Regions from separate parts of the Desulfocurvus thunnarius genome, predicted to be linked through region 2. Evidence: predicted binding sites of a transcription regulator. Region 2 holds the regulator's gene; each other region holds the start of a gene.
What was found. The regulator sigma-54, encoded in region 2, starts transcription at its own class of promoters, with help from an activator protein. The targets are predictions, from matches to a motif close to CTGGCACGGNNNNTGCTT.
Positions count from the first base shown of each region.

Region 1: a site for sigma-54 is predicted at 2,170-2,187, ahead of flgB (flagellar basal body rod protein FlgB). Genes of this name have one in related genera too.
Region 3: a site for sigma-54 is predicted at 2,084-2,101, ahead of ACZ5KV_RS12545 (BMP family protein). Genes of this name have one in related genera too.
Region 4: a site for sigma-54 is predicted at 1,498-1,515, ahead of fliJ (flagellar export protein FliJ). Genes of this name have one in related genera too.

Region 1 covers NZ_AP042411.1:1,804,906-1,809,597, reverse strand. The annotation lists gene hflX (GTPase HflX) at 1-250, opposite strand, end outside; gene ACZ5KV_RS07845 (IMP cyclohydrolase) at 402-1,001, opposite strand; gene ACZ5KV_RS07840 (tetratricopeptide repeat protein) at 1,221-1,784, opposite strand; gene flgB (flagellar basal body rod protein FlgB) at 2,284-2,694, shown strand; gene flgC (flagellar basal body rod protein FlgC) at 2,695-3,132, shown strand; gene fliE (flagellar hook-basal body complex protein FliE) at 3,159-3,551, shown strand; gene fliF (flagellar basal-body MS-ring/collar protein FliF) at 3,595-4,692, shown strand, end outside.
Region 2 covers NZ_AP042411.1:3,448,232-3,452,923, reverse strand. The annotation lists gene ACZ5KV_RS15295 (PTS sugar transporter subunit IIA) at 1-361, opposite strand, end outside; gene hpf (ribosome hibernation-promoting factor, HPF/YfiA family) at 365-904, opposite strand; gene rpoN (RNA polymerase factor sigma-54) at 1,012-2,472, opposite strand; gene lptB (LPS export ABC transporter ATP-binding protein) at 2,673-3,395, opposite strand; gene ACZ5KV_RS15275 (LptA/OstA family protein) at 3,395-3,931, opposite strand; gene lptC (LPS export ABC transporter periplasmic protein LptC) at 3,937-4,632, opposite strand; gene ACZ5KV_RS15265 (KdsC family phosphatase) at 4,629-4,692, opposite strand, start outside.
Region 3 covers NZ_AP042411.1:2,861,066-2,865,757, reverse strand. The annotation lists gene potC (spermidine/putrescine ABC transporter permease PotC) at 1-607, shown strand, start outside; gene ACZ5KV_RS12550 (ABC transporter substrate-binding protein) at 604-1,650, shown strand; gene ACZ5KV_RS12545 (BMP family protein) at 2,187-3,185, shown strand; gene ACZ5KV_RS12540 (ABC transporter ATP-binding protein) at 3,241-4,692, shown strand, end outside.
Region 4 covers NZ_AP042411.1:1,931,243-1,935,934, forward strand. The annotation lists gene ACZ5KV_RS08375 (glutamine synthetase family protein) at 1-933, shown strand, start outside; gene ACZ5KV_RS08380 (DUF2721 domain-containing protein) at 1,035-1,463, shown strand; gene fliJ (flagellar export protein FliJ) at 1,581-2,024, shown strand; gene ACZ5KV_RS08390 (MotE family protein) at 2,011-2,619, shown strand; gene truA (tRNA pseudouridine(38-40) synthase TruA) at 2,634-3,395, shown strand; gene ACZ5KV_RS08400 (hypothetical protein) at 3,430-4,257, shown strand; SAM riboswitch class I at 4,411-4,517, shown strand; gene panC (pantoate--beta-alanine ligase) at 4,596-4,692, shown strand, end outside.

The DNA.
Region 1 (4,692 bases), 1.6 Mb from region 2:
AGACCATGTCCATCAGGTCTTCCTGGGACAGGGGCTCCCCGGCCAGATGGGTGTGCATCAGGCGCAGCCCGCGCAGGCGCCCGGCCCCGCGCCGCGAGCGGGACAGCTCGGGGATGTACAGGCCCTGGGCGTCGCCGACCAGGACCATCTCGGGCCGCCCCTGGCGGTCGACCAGCAGGCCGATCTGGCGGCCGGTGGCCGCACTGAGCATGGCCAGCTCGCGGGCCTGGTCCGGCCCCAGGCCGCCCACGGCGGGGTAGCGTCGGTCGGCCAGACGGGACAGGCTCTTGAGCTGGCTGGGCTTCAGGCCCTGGGTGTTACCCTGAACTTTCTGGGATATGGCGGTGTCTCCATGCCCGGGGGGCCGGGCGGCCCGCCCCGCGCGGGGGCGGGGTGCGGCCTCAGGCGTCCCTGCTGCCCAGGTATCCGGCGATCATGGCGTCGTATTCGCTGGTGCGGGCAAAGGTCTCGCAGGCCAGATCGCGGCGCAGGGGCAGGGGCGCGGCCATGTCGTTGGCGCGCAGGGCGTCCATGACGCGCTCGTAGTGCATTGCGCCGGGCACGACCAGCACGCTGTGGAAATTCTTGGCCGAGGCGCGCAGCATGCACGGCCCGCCGATGTCGATCTGCTCCACGGCGTCCTTGAGGCCCAGGCCCTGGGCGGCGGCGTGGGCGAAGTCGTACAGGTTCACGCAGACCAGGTCGAAGGGCGCGAGGTGCAGCCCGGCCAGGGTCCGCATGTGCTCGGGGTCGTCCTTGTCGGCCAGGATGCCGGCGTGGATGTGCGGGTGCAGGGTCTTGACCCGGCCGCCGAGAATCTCGGGAAAGCCCGTGACCTCGGACACCGAAGCCACGTCCAGGCCCGCGTCCAGCAGCTTGCGGCGGGTGCCGCCGGTGGAAAACAGGGCCACGCCCCCCTGGGCGAGGAAGGATGCGAAGTCCACGAGTCCGGTCTTGTCGGTCACGCTCAGGATGGCGCGCCGGATGGGCAGCAGGTCCATGCACACACCTCTCTTTTCAGCCGAGGTGTGCCAAAAAACCCGTGCTCTGGCAAGAAGTCAGGCGCCCCCGGCCCCCGCGCGGCGCGAGGGTCCTGGCACCCCAGCCCCGGCAGCTCTCGTCGGGGCTGGGGAACCAGGCTGGGGAGGGGAGATTATCGTGTCATCGTGGCGTGCCGAGCCCGGGGGGAGGGAGCCCTGGTCCGGTCCGGCCGCGCCGCGTCATGACCTGATCTGGTCCAGGAGTTCACGGGCCGCGGCGTTCTCCGGGTCGTGCTCCAGGATGCGGTCGAGCTGCTCCCGGGCCTCGTCGGCCTTGTCCAGGCAGACCAGGCAGCCCGCCAGGGAGTAGCGCACGTCATGCTTGAGGGGGTCGATGGAGAGGTAGTTCTCCATGTGCGGAACCACTTCCTCAAGCCGACCGAGGACGTGCCCGAGCTGGACCAGCATGTAGATGGCCACCATGTTCTCGGGGTTCAGGCCCAGGGCCTTGGAAAAATTGTCGAAGGCGGCGTCCTGGCGGTTCGTTTCCATCTCCACCAGGGCCATGCCCGCCAGGGCCTTGTCGCCCGGCTCGATGGACGCGGCCTTGGAGTAGAGCACGTGAGCCTTGTCCAGCTCGCCCTTCTGCACGGCGATGGTCGCCAGGCCGAGGTACGGGTCGGGGTGGATGCCGTTGGAGCTGGCGGCCTTGGTGTAGTACTGCTCGGCCTTCTCCAGGTCACCCATGAAGAGATAGCACTCCCCGAGTTCCTTGTTGATTTCGTAGTCCAGATGGTTGCTCATGACTTCCCCTCCACAGTGGGAAATTCCGGTAAACCGTGCCGTCCGCATTGCCCATGCAATGCTCGGGCCAGTGTTGCATTCCCAGCCCGCAGGCTCCCCGCCTCCGGGCGTCCATCCTCAAGCAAACGGCGTGCCAGAATGAACGGCAAGGGGCTTTTGTGTGGTCCCGGCCTGTCTGTCTCGCTCCATCAAAGGAACGCGCGAGGCTGCCCGTCGCCCGGCCCTGGGCCCCGGCCCGGGGCCGGAAAACCGACGGCGCGGGCCCCGCGCCGGGGGCGCCCCGCAGGCGGCGCACTGCGGCGAGGCTGTTTTGCCCGCCGTTTTTTTCTTGTCCTGCGGGCCTCTTGCGGCCTTGCCCTTCCGGCGGGCGGCAAAAAATGCCCGCTTGGCACAGCCGTTGCTCAATAGCGGGTGCCAGTCGCCCGGCCGGGCCCCGCAGCGGGGCGGCCCCGGAGCCCATGCGGACCCGGGGCGGGCCGGAAACACACGGAGGACGGGCATGAAAAGCTTATTCGACACCAACATCCACCTGACGGGCAAGGTGCTGGACCTGCGGCTCCAGCGTCAAAATGTCGTCATGAGCAACCTGGCCAACATCACCACGCCGAACTACAAGGCCAGGCGCCTGGAATTCGAGGCCGACCTCCAGGCCGCCCTGAACCGCGACGCGCGCGGCAAGATCACCCGCACCGACGAGGGGCACATGCCTTCGACCTTCGCGGCCGACGGCTTCCGGGGCGATCTCGTCAAGGGCTTCAAGCACCGCATCATCCACGGCGAAGACAACGTGGACCTGGACAAGGAGATGGCGGTGATGGCCAAGAACACCCTGATGTACAACGCGTTGGGCACCGTGATGCAAAAGCAGTTCGAGGGCCTGACCACCGTGATATCGGAAGGAGCCAAGTAAATGGACTTCATGACCGCACTCGACATCGGCGCATCGGGCCTGTCCGCCGAGCGGACGCATCTGAACATCATTTCCATGAACCTGGCCAACGCCAAGACCACGCGCACCGCCGAGGGCGGCGCCTACCGCCGCCGCACGGTGGTCAAGGCGGCCACCGACGTGGACTCGCCCTTTGCCAAGGCCATGCAGGACGCCCAGACCCGCGAGCTCAAGGGCGTGCGCGTGCTGGGCATCGCCCGCGACGAGCGCCCCGGCAAGCGCGTCTACGAGCCCGGCCACCCCGATGCGGACCAGGAAGGCTACGTGACCTACCCCGACATCAACGTCGTCGAGGAAATGACCAACATGCTCACGGCCACCCGGTCCTACGAGGCCAACGTCAGTTCCATCCAGTCCGTCAAGAGCATGTGGAACAAGGCCCTGGAAATCGGCCGCTAGCCCCAGCCTGACCAAGGAGACCCGCCATGGCCATTCGCAACATCGCCATGAACGCCTACCAGAGCGCCCAGATGACCCAGGTGGGCGGTGGCGCGCGCCGCGCCGGTTCCCTGAGCTCCGAGCAGTCGGCGTTCCTCAACGAGTTGACCGCCCAGAGCCAGAAGGCCTCCCAGGCCGAGCAGGCCCGCCTGGGCCAGAAGGCCTCGTTCGCCAACACGGTGCGCGAGTCCCTGACCAAGGTGAACGACCTGCAAAGCGAGAAATCCACCATGGTCGAGGAGTTCGCCTCGGGTGAGCGCCAGAACGTCCATGAGCTGATGATCAGCCTGCAAAAGGCGGGCGTGGCCATGCGCATGACCTCCGCCGTGCGCAACAAGGTCCTGGAAGCCTACAAGGAACTGTCGCGGATGCAGTTCTAGCCGCTGACGCCGCCAACCACCTGACACCCTCGGAGAAAGCAGCATGTCCCCCGCCGTGACGGACCTCCTCGGCAAGACCAGGGCCCTGTGGGCCAAGACCAATCTCTCCCAGCGCATCCTCATCGGCGGGCTTTCCGCCGCCGTGGTGCTGACGTTCTTCCTGCTCATCTACTGGCTGAACCGCCCGGACATGAAGGTGCTCTACTCGCGGCTGTACCCCGAGGACGCCGCCACCGTGGTCGGCCTGCTCCAGCAGGAAAAGGTCGCCTATACCCTGGAAGACAACGGCGCCACCATCCTCGTGCCCGCCGACAAGGTCTACGACCTGCGCCTGAAGATCGCGGGCGAGGGCAAGCTGCACGGCCAGGGCCTGGGTTTCGAGATTTTCGACGAGGTCAAGGTCGGCCAGACCGATTTCGTCCAGCACATCAACTACCAGCGCGCCCTGCAGGGCGAGCTGGCGCGCACCATCTCCGAGTTCCCCCAGGTGGAGCGCGCCCGGGTGCATCTGGTCATTCCGCACAAGAGCCTGTTCATCGAGGAGCAGGCCGCGCCTTCGGCCTCCGTGGTGCTCAAGATCAAGCAGGGCGAAAAGCTCGACGCCGCCAAGATCAAGGGCATCGTCAATCTCGTGGCGCTCTCCGTTGAAGGCATGTCGCCGGACAACATCACCGTGTCCGACACCGGCGGCGGCATCCTTTTCTCGCCCAAGGCCCTGGAGGAGCAGGGCGGCCTGAGCACCACGCAGATGGAAAAGAAGCTGAACATGGAGCAGAATCTGGAGCTGCGCATCGAGCAGATGCTCTCGCCGCTCTACGGCCCCGGCCGGGTCATCGCCAAGGTCAACGCCGACCTGGACTTCAGCCAGAAGACCATCCGCAGCGAGGAGTACGACCCCGACAGCCAGGTGGCCCGCTCGGACCAGCGCAGCGAGGAGACCCAGACCAGCCAGGCCAACGTGGAGGGCGGCACCCCCGAACCCAACTTCCGTGGCGACGGCCCGGCCGGGGCGCTCTCGCAACTCGACTCCAACCGCGAAACGCGGACCCTCAACTACGAAATCAACAAGGTCGAGAAGCATATCGTGGTGCCCATGGGCGAACTGAGCCGCTTGAGTGTGGCGGTCCTCGTCGATGGCACG
Region 2 (4,692 bases):
AAATGCCCGCCAGCACGCGCAGGTGCTGGCCGACGACCTGCTCGGGCGCCAGGACCAGGAAGAAGATGGTGCAGGGCTTGTGGTCCAGGGCGTCGAACTCGACGCCCTGCTCGCTGCGCCCCACAACGAGGACGATCCTCTCAATGCAGTCCATCTTGCCGTGAGGGATGGCCACGCCGTCCCCGATGCCCGTGGTGCCGAGCTTTTCGCGTTCCTTGAGCACCTTGAGGGCCGTGGCGGCGTCCAGGCCGGGGACATGGTCCCCGGCCGCGGCCACCAGTTCGGCCAGGACGGCGTTCTTGGTCCTGGCCGCGAGGGACGGCAGAATCAGCCCCTCTTCCAGCAGTTCACCAATGATCATGCGTTACATCCCCGGGTCGATGAGGCCGAAGTCTCCGTTCTTGCGGAGGTAGATGACGTTGATACGCTCGGTCTGCGCGTTCTGGAAAACCAGGAACTCGTAGCCCAGGCTCTCCAACTGCATGGCCGCCTCCTCGACGGACATGGGCTTGGGCTCGTAGGCGTCGGCCTCGGTAATGGTCGGCACGCGCTCGCCGCCGCCCTCGGCCTCGGCGAAGGACAGCACGTCCATGCGCACGGTGCCGCGCTGGCGGCGCTTGTCCTTGGCCTTCTCGCGGATCTTGCGCACCTGGGCGTCCATCTTGTCCAGCACCAGGTCGATGGTGCTGTACATGTCCTCGGACTCCTCGAAAGCCGAGAGGTTGTTGTCGTCCCAGGTGAGCACGACGTCCGCCTTCTGGCGGAACTTCTCCACGGACAGGTTGATTTGCAGGTCGGCGTTGTCGGTGCCGGCGTACTTGATCAACTTCTCGAACCGCGCGGTGGCGTACTTCTTGAGATGATCGGAGGGCTCGAAGTTCTTGAAGTTGAAATTGATCTGCATGGATCTCCTCCTGTCTTGGGTGACACGACGACACTGGTCTGGCGGGTTTTCGCCGATTCCAGTGTAGAAGGAAACCGGATCGAAATAAAGGGCTACCCGGCGCGCGATCAAAAAACCTGCTTGCGCTTGGAGGAAGAGCGGATGCCCAGGGCCGTGCGGTACTTGGCCACCGTGCGCCGGGCAATGTTGACCTTCAGGGTGTCCTTCAGGTGGTCGGCGATCTTCTCGTCGGACAGCGGATGGCGGGCATCCTCGCCGCCGATGAGCTGCTTGATGAGCGCCTTGACGGACTCCGAGCCCACCTGGGAGCCGTCGTCCATCTCCAGGGCGCTGTTGAAGAAAAACTTCAACTCGAACACGCCGTGGGGCGTGGCCACGTACTTGTTGGTGGTGATGCGGCTGATGGTCGATTCATGCATCTCGATGTCGTCGGCGATATCCTTGAGAATCAACGGCTTGAGCGCTGTGACCCCCTGGCGGAAAAAGCCGTTCTGGAAGCGCACGATGCTCTCGACCACCTTGTAGAGCGTGCGCTGGCGCTGGAACAGGCTCTTCATCAGCCAGACCGCCGAGCGCATCTTCTCCTGGACGTACTCCTTGTCCTTGGAATTCTTGGCCAACAGGCCGTCCATGTAGAAGGAGTTCAGTTGCAGGCGCGGCAGGCCCTCCTCGTTGAGCACGATGACGAAATCGCCGTCGTACTCGTAAACGTACACGTCGGGGCTGACGTACTGCGGCTCCCCGCCGCCGTAGCTGGCGCCGGGCATGGGGTCCAGGGTCTGGAGCAGGTCCAGGTATTCCTTGAGCTGTTCCAGGGTCAGGCGGAACTTGCGGGCCACGGGCTTGAAGCGGCCCTTCTCCAGGTCCTCCAGATGCTCGCTGACCAGCTCCTTCAAAATGGGGTCGTCGTACCCGAAGACCTCGATCTGCACCAGCAGGCATTCGCGCGGGTCGCGCGCGGCCACGCCCACGGGGTCCAGGCGCTGGATGCGCCGGATCACGTCCTCCACCTGGGCCGTGGCGGCCCCGGCCATGGCGGCGACCTCCTCGCAGGAGGCCTGGAGATAGCCGTGGGAGTCCAGGTTGCCGATGACGACCTCGCTGATGGCCACTTCGGCGGGGCTGAAATCCGAAAGGCAGATCTGCCATTCCAGATGGCTTTCCAGGGAGGGCTTGACCGACAGGCGCGCGTCGTAGGCCATGCCCTCCTCGGGCGTTTCGCTCTCGCGCATCAAAGCCTGGCGCGAGGAACTGGAGAATTCGCCCAGGTAGTTCTCCCAGTCCGCGTTGCGGGCCAGGTCGCGCTCCACGGCCTCGTCGCCCTGGGCGGGGCGCTCGCGCTCGGGCTCGGCGGCGGTCTCGAAGGCGTCCTTGCCGTCGCGGCCGGAAGTATCCTCGAAGGCCTCTTCGCCCTTCTCCTCGAGCAGGGGGTTTTCGAGCAACTCCTGCTGGACCACGTCCAGCAGCTCGAAACGGGAGAGCTGGAGCAGCTTGATGGCCTGCTGCAACTGGGGGGTCATCACCAGTTGCTGCGAAAGCTTCATTTGCTGTCTGAGTTCAAGTCCCATCGTTGCCCGTCGTGTTCAGGTGCTGCGGTGCCGTGTCGATCAGGGGTCCGCCCGTCGCGGCCCGGCCCGCGCGGCAAAAGTCCTCGCCCGGCAGGGCCCGTTCTGCGCGGCTCGGGCAGACCATGCCACAGAGCCCCAGGCCTTGCAACTCAAATGGCAAGGATTTTGTATGCGCGAGGAAGCGCAAGAAGCGCGCCAGATTAGAGACTGAAAGCCTCGCCGAGGTAGACTTGGCGCGCCTGGGGATTCTCGCAAATCTCCAGCGGCGTGCCCGAAAGGATGACCCGGCCCTCGTAGACCAGATAGGCCCGGTCGCAGATGCGCAGGGTCTCGCGGACGTTGTGGTCGGAAATGAGCACGCCGATGCCGCGCTCCTTGAGCCCGCGCACGATGCCCTGGATATCGTCCACCGCGATGGGGTCGATGCCCGCGAAGGGCTCGTCGAGCAGCATGAACTTGGGGTCCAGGATCAGGGCCCGGGCGATTTCCAGGCGGCGGCGCTCGCCGCCGGACAAGTGCATGGCCTTCTGCCCCGCCAGCTTGGCGATGCCCAGTTCGTCCAGCAGGGCGGAGGCCTTGGCGGCCTGCTCGCGGTGCGAAAGCTTCGTGTTTTCCAGGATGATTTCCAGGTTCTCGCGCACGGTCAGCTTGCGGAACACGGAGCTTTCCTGCGGCAGGTAGGACAGGCCCAGGCGCGCGCGCTCGTGCAGGGGCAGCCCCGCAAGTTGGGCGCCGTCCAGGGTCACTTCGCCGCCGTTGGGCTTGATGAGCCCCACGAGCATGTAGAAGGTCGTCGTCTTGCCCGCGCCGTTGGGCCCGAGCAGCCCGACCACCTCGCCCTGGGCCACGTCCAGGGCGATGTCGTGCACGACCTCGCGCTGGCCGTAGCGCTTGCACAGGCCGTCGGCCGCCAGCAGCGCCATTACTCTTCCTCCGGCGGGGTCATGAAGATGGCCTCCACCTGCCGCTGCGGCCCGCCCTCGACCTCGCTGCGGTTGTCCTTCAGATACAGGCGGATGATGCGTCCGGTGATCTGGTTGTCGCCGTCGGTGATTTTCGGCTCGCCCTCCATGACCAGCAGCCCGGTCTGCACGTGGTAGGTGGCCGTGGCGCAGGTGCCCAGGCGGCCTTCGCGCTCCAGGTGCACGTCGCCCTCGGCCACGATGCGCTCCACCTCGCCGGGCCCGGCGGGCTGGCCCGGCTCGGCGGCCTTCCTGGCCGCGCCCTCGGCCAGGTGCACCGTCAGCTTGCGCGAGCGGATGGTCATGTCCGGCCGCTGCACGAAGACCTGGCCCTCGAAAATGACCACCCGCCCGGCCTGCTCGTAGCGGACCTTCTCGGAGGTTATCTTCGTGGGCACCTGCTCGCCTTTGGCCTTCTCGGCGGCCGGGGCGGCGCCGGGCCCCAGGGCCAGCGCCAGCAGACACAGGGCGCACAGGGCGCGCGTGAGTCGCTTCACGGGGGTCACTCCTTTCCGTTGGCCTTCGTGGCGGCCTTGGCCGCAGGCTTCTTTGCGGACTTTTTCGTGGATTTCTTCACGGATTTCTTCGCGGGCTTGGCTGCGGCCTTCTTGGCGGGCGCGGCCGCGGAGGCGGCCCCCGCAGCAGGCACGGTCATGTTGAAAAACACGCTTTGCACCCCGCCGTCGGCGTCCACGTCGTTGGTGTCCAGGTGCAGCACCACCCGGGGCGCGTCCAGGGTCATGTCCGGCCGCTCCAGGCGCACGTCCCCGGTGAGCACGATGCGCCGTTCGGCGCTGGAATAGTCCAGCCGCGCGGCGCGGGCCCGGTTGGGGCCGGAAACGATGTCCACGTCGGGCCACAGGCTGGCGTTGCCGGACTCCTGGTCCACCTCGCCGCTGGTGGCGTTGACGGCGATCTCGCCGCCATCGTCCTTGAGGTAGTAGAGGATGCGCGGATTGTCCACCGCGACGATGCCCGTGTCCTGGGCGTAGTGCGCGGCGTCGGCCTTCATGCGCCACTCCGTGCGCCCCTCGGCCCCGCGCGACAGCTCCACCCCGTGCAGCGACACGTCCACGTCCACGTCGTCCAGCAGTGCCGCCGCCCGGGTCAGCATCTGGTGGCGCTGATAGAGCGACCAGCCGCCCACCGCCGCCAGCCCCGCCAGGGCCAGGAGCACCCAGGGCAGCCAGCGCCTCACCGCGACCGCCACAGGGCCCACTGGGCGTCCAGGTCGCCCCGGGCATCCAGGATGAAAGAG
Region 3 (4,692 bases), 590 kb from region 2:
GGACGCCGCCCTGCGCACCCTGGCCGTGGCCGTGGTCTCGGCAACGGCGGCCACCGTCCTGGGCACCCTGGCGGCCCTGGCGCTGAACCGCTACCGCTTCGCCGGGCGCAAGGTGCTGCTGGGCAGCATCCTGGTGCTCACCGTCTCGCCGGACATCGTCATGGGCATCTCGCTGCTCATCTTTTTCGTGGTTCTGGGCGCGAGCCTGGGCTTCGGCACGCTGCTCGTGTCGCACATCACCCTGTGCCTGCCCTTCGTGACGCTCACGGTGCTGGCACGGCTGGCATCCTTCGACGAGAACCTCGTGGAGGCCGCGCGCGACCTGGGCGCCTCGGAGTGGCGGGCCTTCCGCCACGTCATCCTGCCGCTGATCCTGCCCGCCGTGGGCGCTGGGTGGCTGCTGAGCTTCACCCTGTCCATGGACGACGTGCTCATCAGCTTCTTCGTCACCGGCCCGAGCTACGAGATTCTGCCGCTCAAGATCTATTCCATGGTGCGCCTGGGCGTGAAGCCGGACATCAACGCCCTGTCGGCCATCATGTTCACCCTGACCGTGGCCTGCGTCCTGCTGGCCCACGCCATGACCCGCACGAGGAGAACAACATGACCAAGCGCATCGCAGCCCTGCTGCTCCTGGCGGCCCTGGTGGCCGTCCCCTCGGCCTGGGCCGGGGCGGGCAAAACCCTGACCATCTACAACTGGACCGACTACATGCCCCAAAGCGTGCTCGACGACTTCAGCGCCGAGACGGGCATCAAGGTCATCTACTCCACCTACGAATCCAACGAGGCCATGTTCACCAAGCTGAAGCTCATGGGCGGCAAGGGCTACGATCTCGTGGTGCCCTCCACCTACTTCGTGAGCCTGCTGCGCGAGCAGAACCTGCTGGCCGAGATCGACCCCAAGGCCCTTTCCAATTTCGCCAATCTCGACCCCACCGTGCTCAACAAGCCCTTCGACCCCGACAACCGCTACTCCATCCCCTACATGTGGGGCTCCACGGGGCTCATGGTCAACACCACCCAGGTCGCCCCCGGCACCGTGACCTCCTGGGCCGACCTGAAGCGCCCCGAGCTGGCCGGGCGCATCGTCATGTCCAGCGACCTGCGCGACGGCCTGGGCCTGGCCCTCAAGGTGCTGGGGCACTCCATGAACTCCCGCGAGGAGACCGAGATCAAGGCCGCCTACGAATGGCTGCTGGAGCTCAAGCCCGCCGTGCGCGTGTTCACCAGCGACGGCGCCAAACAGGTCTTCGCCGGCGAGGAGGCCGTGGCCGGGCTGATCTTCAACGGCGACGCCAGCCAGATCCGCGAAGAGATGCCCGAGCTGGAGTACGTCTACCCCCGCGAGGGCGCCATGCTCTGGATGGACAGCCTGTGCATCCCGGCGGGCGCGGAAAACAAGGAAGGCGCCCTGCTGTTCATCGACTTCCTGCTGCGCCCGGAGATCGCCGCGCGCATCGCCGAGGAGTTCCGCTACACCACGCCCAACAAGGCCGCCTTCGCCCTGCTGCCCGAAGACCTGCAAAACGACCCCATCGTCTCCCCGCGCCCCGAAGACCTCGTGAACAGCGAGTTCCAGACCGGCGTGGGCGACGCCCTGCCCGTGTACGAAAAGTACTGGGAAATGCTCAAGGTCGCCGAGGAATAATCCCCCCGGCGCCGAACGACACCCCGGGGCCCGCGGCGCATGCGCCGCGGGCCCCTGCGGTTTGCCCCCGCCTGCGCCCGCGCGGGGAGGGCGGAAGCCCGGGGCCGGTGCGTGCTCCCGGGGATGGACGAGCCTCCGGCGGCTTAAGGGCTGTCGCCTTTAAGAATCCCATTCGGGGGGAGGTCCGGCGGCGCGCCGCCGGGCCCACCCAATGCGGGATTCTCAAGGGCCCGTGGCCCTTGAGCCGCCGGAGGCTGATCAACCCGCAGGAGACGCGCACCGGCCCCGGGCTTCCGCCTTCCCCGCGCTCTCCTTTACAATTTCGGCAAACGGTTACAATTGCGTGGCGCTTCTTTCCGCTTTTTGTCATATTCTTCGCCGCCCGCGGCGGGGGGCGGAGGGCTTTTCCTGGCTGCTGCGGGCCTTGCCGCCGCTGGCACGCCCGTTGCTCAGGACGCGGGTCGCGGCCCGCGCCGCAGCCCCGGCACGCCGCCGCAGCCGGGAGCATCAACCACCACCACCCTCGGGAGACGACGATGAAACACCATTCCCTCACGGCCCTGGCCTGCGCCCTGGTGCTGGCCTGCGCCCTGGCCCTGCCCGGGGCCGCCCTGGCCAAGACCATCAAGGTCGCCGGCATCTACACCCAGCCCATCCAGCAGAAATGGGACGCCCGCCTGCACCAGGCCCTGACCAGGGCCGCCGAGGCCGGGGAGATCGAATACGTGTTTTCCGAGAAGGTCTCCAACACCGACTACGTGCGCGTGCTGCGCGAGTACTGCGAGTCCGGCGTGGATCTGGTGGTCGGCGAGGCCTTCGGCATCAGCCGCGACGTGCGCAAGGTGGCCGACGACTATCCGGGCGTGGCCCTGCTCATGGGCGACTCCTTCGGGCCCTACGGCAAGAACATGGCCGTGTTCGACAACTACATCCATGAGCCCTGCTACCTGATGGGCATGATCGCCGGGTCCATGACCAAGAACAACCGCATCGGCATGGTCGGCGGCTACCCCATCGGCGAGGTCAACCGCCTGTTCAACGCCTTCATGGCCGGGGCCAAGGCCGCGAACCCCGCCGTGGAGTTCAAGGTCTCCTTCATCGGCTCCTGGTACGACCCGCCCAAGGCCAAGGAATTCGCCTACGCCCAGATCGAGGCCGGGGTGGACGTGCTCTACGCCGAGCGCGCGGGCGTGGTGGACGCCGCCCGCGAAAAGGGCATCATCGCCTTCGGCAACGTCAACGACATGAACAAGGAAGAGAACGGCACCGACGTGGTGGTCACCTCCGCCCTGTGGAGCATGGACGCGGCCATCGGCCACGCCGTCGAGCGCGTCAAGGCCGGAACCTTCGCCGCCGAGGACTACCGCGACTGGACCATGATGGCCAAGGGCGGCGCCGCCCTGGCGCCGTACTACGAGTTCGACGCGCGCATCCCCGCCGGGGTCAAGGCCGAGGTCGAGAAGGCCGAGGCCGCCATCCTGGCCGGAGAGCTGGTCATCGCCATCGACGACAACGAGCCCAAGTCCACCTTCTAACGGACGCGGACCGGCCGGGGCCCCGCGCGGGGGCCCCGGCGCGCCCGGGAGCACCATGCCCGAAAGCCAGACCGTGCTGCGCCTGCGCGGCGTGACCAAGCGCTTCGGCCCGCTGCTTGCCAACGACGGCGTGAGCCTGGAGCTTGCGCGCGGCGAGATGCTCGCCCTGCTCGGCGAAAACGGCGCGGGCAAGACCACGCTCATGAACATCCTCTTCGGCCATTACGTGGCCGACGAGGGCGAGGTGGAGGTCATGGGCAGGCCCCTGCCCCCGGGCTCGCCCCGGGCGGCGCTGGACGCCGGGGTCGGCATGGTCCACCAGCATTTCACCCTGGCTGCGAACATGACCGTGCTGGAAAACGTCACCGTGGGCACGCGCCCGCTGTTTTCGGCCCGGTTGCGCCAAAACGCCGCCCGCAGGCGGCTGGCCGACCTTTCGGCGCGCTTCGGCCTGCACGTGGACCCCGACGCCCGCGTGCGCGATCTGTCCGTGGGCCAACGCCAGCGGGTGGAAATCCTCAAGGCCCTGTACCGCGACACGCGCGTGCTCATCCTGGACGAACCCACCGCCGTGCTCACGCCCCAGGAGAGCGACCAGTTGTTCGCCACCCTGCGGCTGCTGGTGAACCGGGGGCTCTCGGTCATTTTCATCACCCACAAGCTGCGCGAGGTCATGGCCTCCAGCGACCGCTGCGTCGTCCTGCGGCACGGCAAGGTCGTGCTGCGCGCCGCGACCCACGAGACCGACGCCGACACCCTGGCCCGGGCCATGGTCGGCGGCGAGGTGCCCCGGGTGCGCCGCCGCCCGGGCGCGCCCGGCGCCGAAGTGCTGGCCCTGGACGGCGTGCTGCTGCGCGGCGCCGAGGGCCGCCCCGTGCTGGACGGGCTGGACCTGACCCTGCGCGCCGGGGAAATCCTGGGCATCGCCGGGGTGTCGGGCAACGGGCAGGCCGCCCTGGCCGATCTGGTCAGCGGGCTGGCCCGGCCCGACGCCGGGGAACTGCGCGTCCATGGCCGGACCGTGGCCGCGCCCAGCCCGGCGGGCATGCTGGCCCTGGGCGTGGGCCGCGTGCCCGAGGACCGCACCGGCACCGGCCTTGTGGGCGACATGAGCGTCATGGAGAACCTGGCCCTGGAAATCTACCGCCGACGGCCCTGGTCGCGCTGGGGTCTGCTCGATTTTTCGGCCATGCGTCGGCGCGCGCGCGACCTCATCGCCCGCTTCGACGTGCGCTGCCCGGGGCCCGGCGCCCCGGTGCGCCAGCTCTCCGGGGGCAACATGCAAAAGCTCATCCTGGCCCGGGTGCTTTCGGGCGGCCCGTCGGTCATCCTGGCCAACCAGCCCGCCTGGGGCCTGGACGTGGGCGCCGCCGCCTTCGTGCACAAGACGCTCATGGACGCCAGCCGCGCCGGGGCCGGGGTGCTGCTCATCTCCGAAGACCTGGACGAAATCTTCCAGGTCGCCGACCGCATCCAGGTCATGCACCGCGGTCGTCTGTCCGCCCCC
Region 4 (4,692 bases), 1.5 Mb from region 2:
GAGTTTTTCGTCTTCGCCAACTCCCAGTGCCCCCAGGCCCTGGACGCGGGCGGCTATTTTGACGCCCCGCCTCTGGACCTGGGCAACGACATCCGCCGCGACATCATCTTCGCCCTGGAGCGCATGGGCATCCAGGTGGAGTACTCGCACCACGAGGTCGCCCCCTCGCAGCACGAGATCGACCTGCGCTACGCCGAGGGGCTGGCCATGGCCGACGTGGCGACCACCTATAAGGTCGTGGTCAAGGAAATCGCCCGCAAGCACGGCGCCTACGCGACCTTCATGCCCAAGCCCGTCTTCGGCCAGAACGGCTCGGGCATGCACGTGCATCAGTCATTGTTCAAGAACGGGCGCAACGCCTTCTTCGACCCCAAGGACCCGCACACCCTTTCGGCGGAGTGCAAGTCGTACATCGCGGGCCTGTTGCGCCATGCCCGGGAGTTCGTCTGCGTCACCAACCAGTGGGTCAACTCCTACAAGCGCCTCGTGCCCGGCTACGAGGCTCCGGTGTACATTGCCTGGGCCCAGCGCAACCGCTCGGCGCTGATCCGCGTGCCCATGTACAAGCCGGGCAAGGAAGCCGCCACGCGCATCGAACTGCGCTGCCCCGACCCGGCGGCCAACCCGTACCTGTGCTTCGCCGTGATGCTCGCCGCCGGGCTCAAGGGCATCGAGGAGGGCTACGAGCTGACCCCCGCCGTGGAGAAGAACATCTTCGCCTTCACCGAAAAGGACTTCGACACCCACGGTATCGAGGCCCTGCCCGGGTCGCTGTACGAGGCGGCCATGGCCCTCAAGGGCTCGGCGCTGATGAAGGAATGCCTGGGCGAGCACGTCCACGCCAACCTCGTGGAGAACAAGCTCAAGGAGTGGGACGCCTACCGGACCCACGTCTCCGAGTTCGAGATCAAGCGCTACCTGCCCATCCTTTAACCGCCGCCCGGCGCAACCGGGCACGGGCGGGATTCATCCAGGCCCCCGGCGAGGCACTGCGCCGCGCCGGGGGCCTTTGCCCCGCCCCAGGAGACATCCCCTTGCTGGACATCACCGTGACCACTCCGGCCCTGCTGTTCCCGGCCATCTCGCTGCTGCTCTTGGCCTACACGAACCGCTTTCTGACCATCACCACGCGCATCCGCGAGCTGCACGACCGCTACTGCACCGAGGGCGGCGACTCGCACCGCCGCCAGATCGACGCCCTGCGCACCCGGCTCTATCTCATCCGCAGCATGCAGGGCTTCGGCGTGTTCAGCCTGTTCACCTGCGTGCTGTGCATGTTCACCCTGTTCAGCGGCTGGACCGTGACCGGGCACGCGCTCTTCGGCCTGAGCATGGTCCTGCTCATGATTTCCCTGGTCCAGTCCCTGCGCGAGATCATCATCTCGGTCAACGCCATGAACATTCTGCTGGCGGACATGGAGGGTACGCCCGGAACGGAGCGTCGGTCCGGCGGGGAGCGCTAGGCGGAGGGAGTGGCCCGGCGGGACGGGGCGGGGTCCGGCCCGGTTCTTGCTTCCCCTGCGGGGCGGGCCCGGCCCGTGCCGGAATCTTGGCGCAACCCCCTGTTCAGCGGAGGCAGTGTGGCCAAAGGCTTTCGTTTCTCCCTTGAGCGCGTGCTCGACTACCGCCGCCAGCAGGAAGACCAGGCGCGCATGGCCGTGGCCCGGGCCCTGGCGGCTCACCGCGCCCAGCAGGCGGCGGTGGGCGACTTGCGCCACGGGCTGGAACGGCATATGGCCTCGTTGTATGAGGGGGAGCAGGTCACCGAGAACGACCTGTGGCTGTGGCGGCGCTACCGGGTGCGCCTGGAAGAGGATCTGGCCCTGGCTGAGCGCGTGCTCATGCAGCGCGGCCGCGAGTTGACCCAGGCCCGGCAGGACCTCGTGGCCCGCGCCCGGGAAAAGAAGCTCCTGGAACGGCTGCGCGCGGGCAAGGAGCGCGAGTTCCGCACCCGCGAGAACCAGAAGGAACAGAGGGAAACCGATGAGATGGCGACGCTTCGTTACGGCCATGAAGCCGTGTAGGCTGCTCAAGCTGCTTATGGCCCTGGCGCTGGTCAAGCTGGTGCTGCTCGGCGTGCTGGGGTTGCAGATCATGGCGCCCGCCCGGGGCGGCGGGGCCGTTGTCGCCGTGGCCCAGGCGCAGGCCCAGACCCCGGCGCCGACCCCTGCCCAGCCCCAGGCTCCCACCCCCGCTCCGGCCGCGGCCCCCCAGGCCGCTCCGGCTGCCGACGCCGCAGCGGGTGAAGGGGGCGACCGCCAGGGCCTGGCCCGTCGCCAGGAGGAACTGGACCGCCGCGAGCGCGAACTCAAGGCCCTGGAGCAGAAGATCGCCCAGGACATGGCCGCCCTGGAAGAACGCCGGGCCCAGATGCAGCAGATGCTCGACGAGGCCCAGGCCGTGAAGGACAAGAAGGATCGCCACCTCATAGACGTGTTCGCCAACATGAAGGCCAAGCAGGCCGCCACGGTGCTGGAAACCATGGACGAGGCCCAGGCGGTGAAGATTCTCGCCGGTCTGCGCGGGCGTCAGGCGGGCGAGATCCTGACCTTCGTCAACGCCGAGAAGGCCGCGCGGCTGGCCGAGCAGCTCACGCGGTTGCAGATTCCCTTCCAGTAGGCCGGAGCGGAGCGGTGCCTCGCCTCAAGCTGACCCTGGCCTACGACGGCACGGCCTTTTGCGGCTGGCAGATCCAGCAGGGCCGCTCCCAGCGCACGGTGCAGCAGGTTCTGGAACAGGCCCTGTGCGACATTTGCGCCCGGCCCGTGCGCGTGCATGGCGCCGGGCGCACGGATTCGGGGGTCCACGCCCTGGGGCAGGTGGCCCATTGCGACGTGCCCGAGTCCCGCGCGGGGGTGTCCTGGGTCCGGGCCCTGGGCGCGCGGTTGCCCGCCGACGTGTCCGTGCTGGCCGCCGAGGTGGTGGACGAGGGCTTCCACGCCCGCTTCAGCGCCCTGGGCAAGACCTACACCTACAGTTTATGGCCCGAAGGCCGATACCATATTCCACAACGGCGCAACTTCGTCTGGGCCACGGGGCCCCTGGACGAGGCGGCCATGGACGCCGCCGCGCGGCACATGATCGGCCAGCGCGACTTCCGCTGCTTCCAGAACACGGGCACCCCCGTGAAGAGCACCGAGCGCACCGTGGCCTCCGTGCTTCGCGCACCGGGAGCCTTTCCGGGCGAAACGGACTGGCGCTTTTGCGCCGACGGCTTTTTGAAGCAGATGGTGCGCAACATGATCGGGCTGCTGGTGGCCGTCGGGCAGGAGCGGTTCGCCCCGGACGACGTGGCGGCCATCATCGCCGGGCGCGAGCGGGCCGTGGCCTTTGCTACGGCTCCGGCCCGGGGCCTGTGCCTGACCCGCGTGCACTACGACCCGCCCTGGCCCTGAACGCGCTCCGGCGCAAGCACAGCGTGGCGGACTCATGACCGGCATCGCACTCGACACCTCGACGAACGGCTCCCTGGGCACCCCGGGTGGGCTGAACGCCCAGGGCCTGGACCGGACGGTCCTGGCCCTGGAGTTCGACGCCTTCCGCGCGCGGACCCTGTGGCGCTACCAGGGCGCTGAACGCCGCGCCCGGCGGGACCGTCTCGGGGCCCTTGTCCAGGCCGGGATGGACCTGCGGCTGACGGGCCTGGAGCGCGCGGCCCGGGCCGTGGAGTCCGGCGGCGGGGCCCTGGCCTCGGGCAGCGCCGGGCTGGAACGCGCCGCCGGGGTGCGTACCCTGCTGGACGCCGCCAACGATCTCGAATCTTTCCTGGACGACCACGCCGACCTGCTGGAATCCGGGCTGGCGGCCCGCACCGCCGGGCCCCTGGATGCCCGGGCCGCGGAGCTGGCGACCGTGGGCATCGCCCGCGACGGCGCGGACGGCGCCTGGACCCTGGACCGTCCGGCCTTCCTGGCGGCCCTGGCCCGCGACCCCGAAGGCGTGGACGCCCTGCTGGGCGGGGTGGACGACGGCTTGGCCCCGGCGCTTGCGACTGAGGCCGGGGCCATCCGCGCCCCGGGGCTGGACTCGCGGCTGGTCCACCCCGCCGCATTGGAGGACCTGGGCCCGTCCGCCCGCGTCGAGGTCGCCAACCTGGAGCGCTCGGCCCTGCTGGACGTGGTCGAGGCCGCGCCCGTGGTGCCCGCGCCGAGCGAGGAGGGCACCCCTGCCGCTTCGACCCACGCCCAGACCCGCACGGAAACCCGGGCGGGCGCGGCCCCCGAGCTGGGCCCCGGGCTGCTGCGCGGCTCGGCCTGACCCGGGGCCGCAGGCGCTGCCGGGCGTGTGGGATACACCGGGCAGGCAGCCTCCGGCGTGGAGTTCCCCGCGTTTTTCACAAAGTGCTTGCCTCGGGCCCGGGGTTTTGATACACCTTGTGTTCACGCGGGAGCTAAGGCGCCCGCACCTGACATATCATGCAGAGAGGCGCGAGGGATCTGGCCCGTCGACCGCCCGGCAACCTGCTCCGTCAGCGGAGAGCAAGGTGCTAACGCCAGGCCCGCAAGGGACCATGAGAGTGACGCGCAACGCATCAGCCCCTCCCCCTTGCGGAGGGGCTTTTTTTTCGGGCCGTGCCCGGGAGGATGCAAGGGTTTATGGAGATCATCAGCGATCCGAAACTGTTCCAGGACCAGGCCCTGGCCGAGCGCGCTCGGGGTCGGGTCACGGCCCTGGTGCCGACCATGGGCTTTT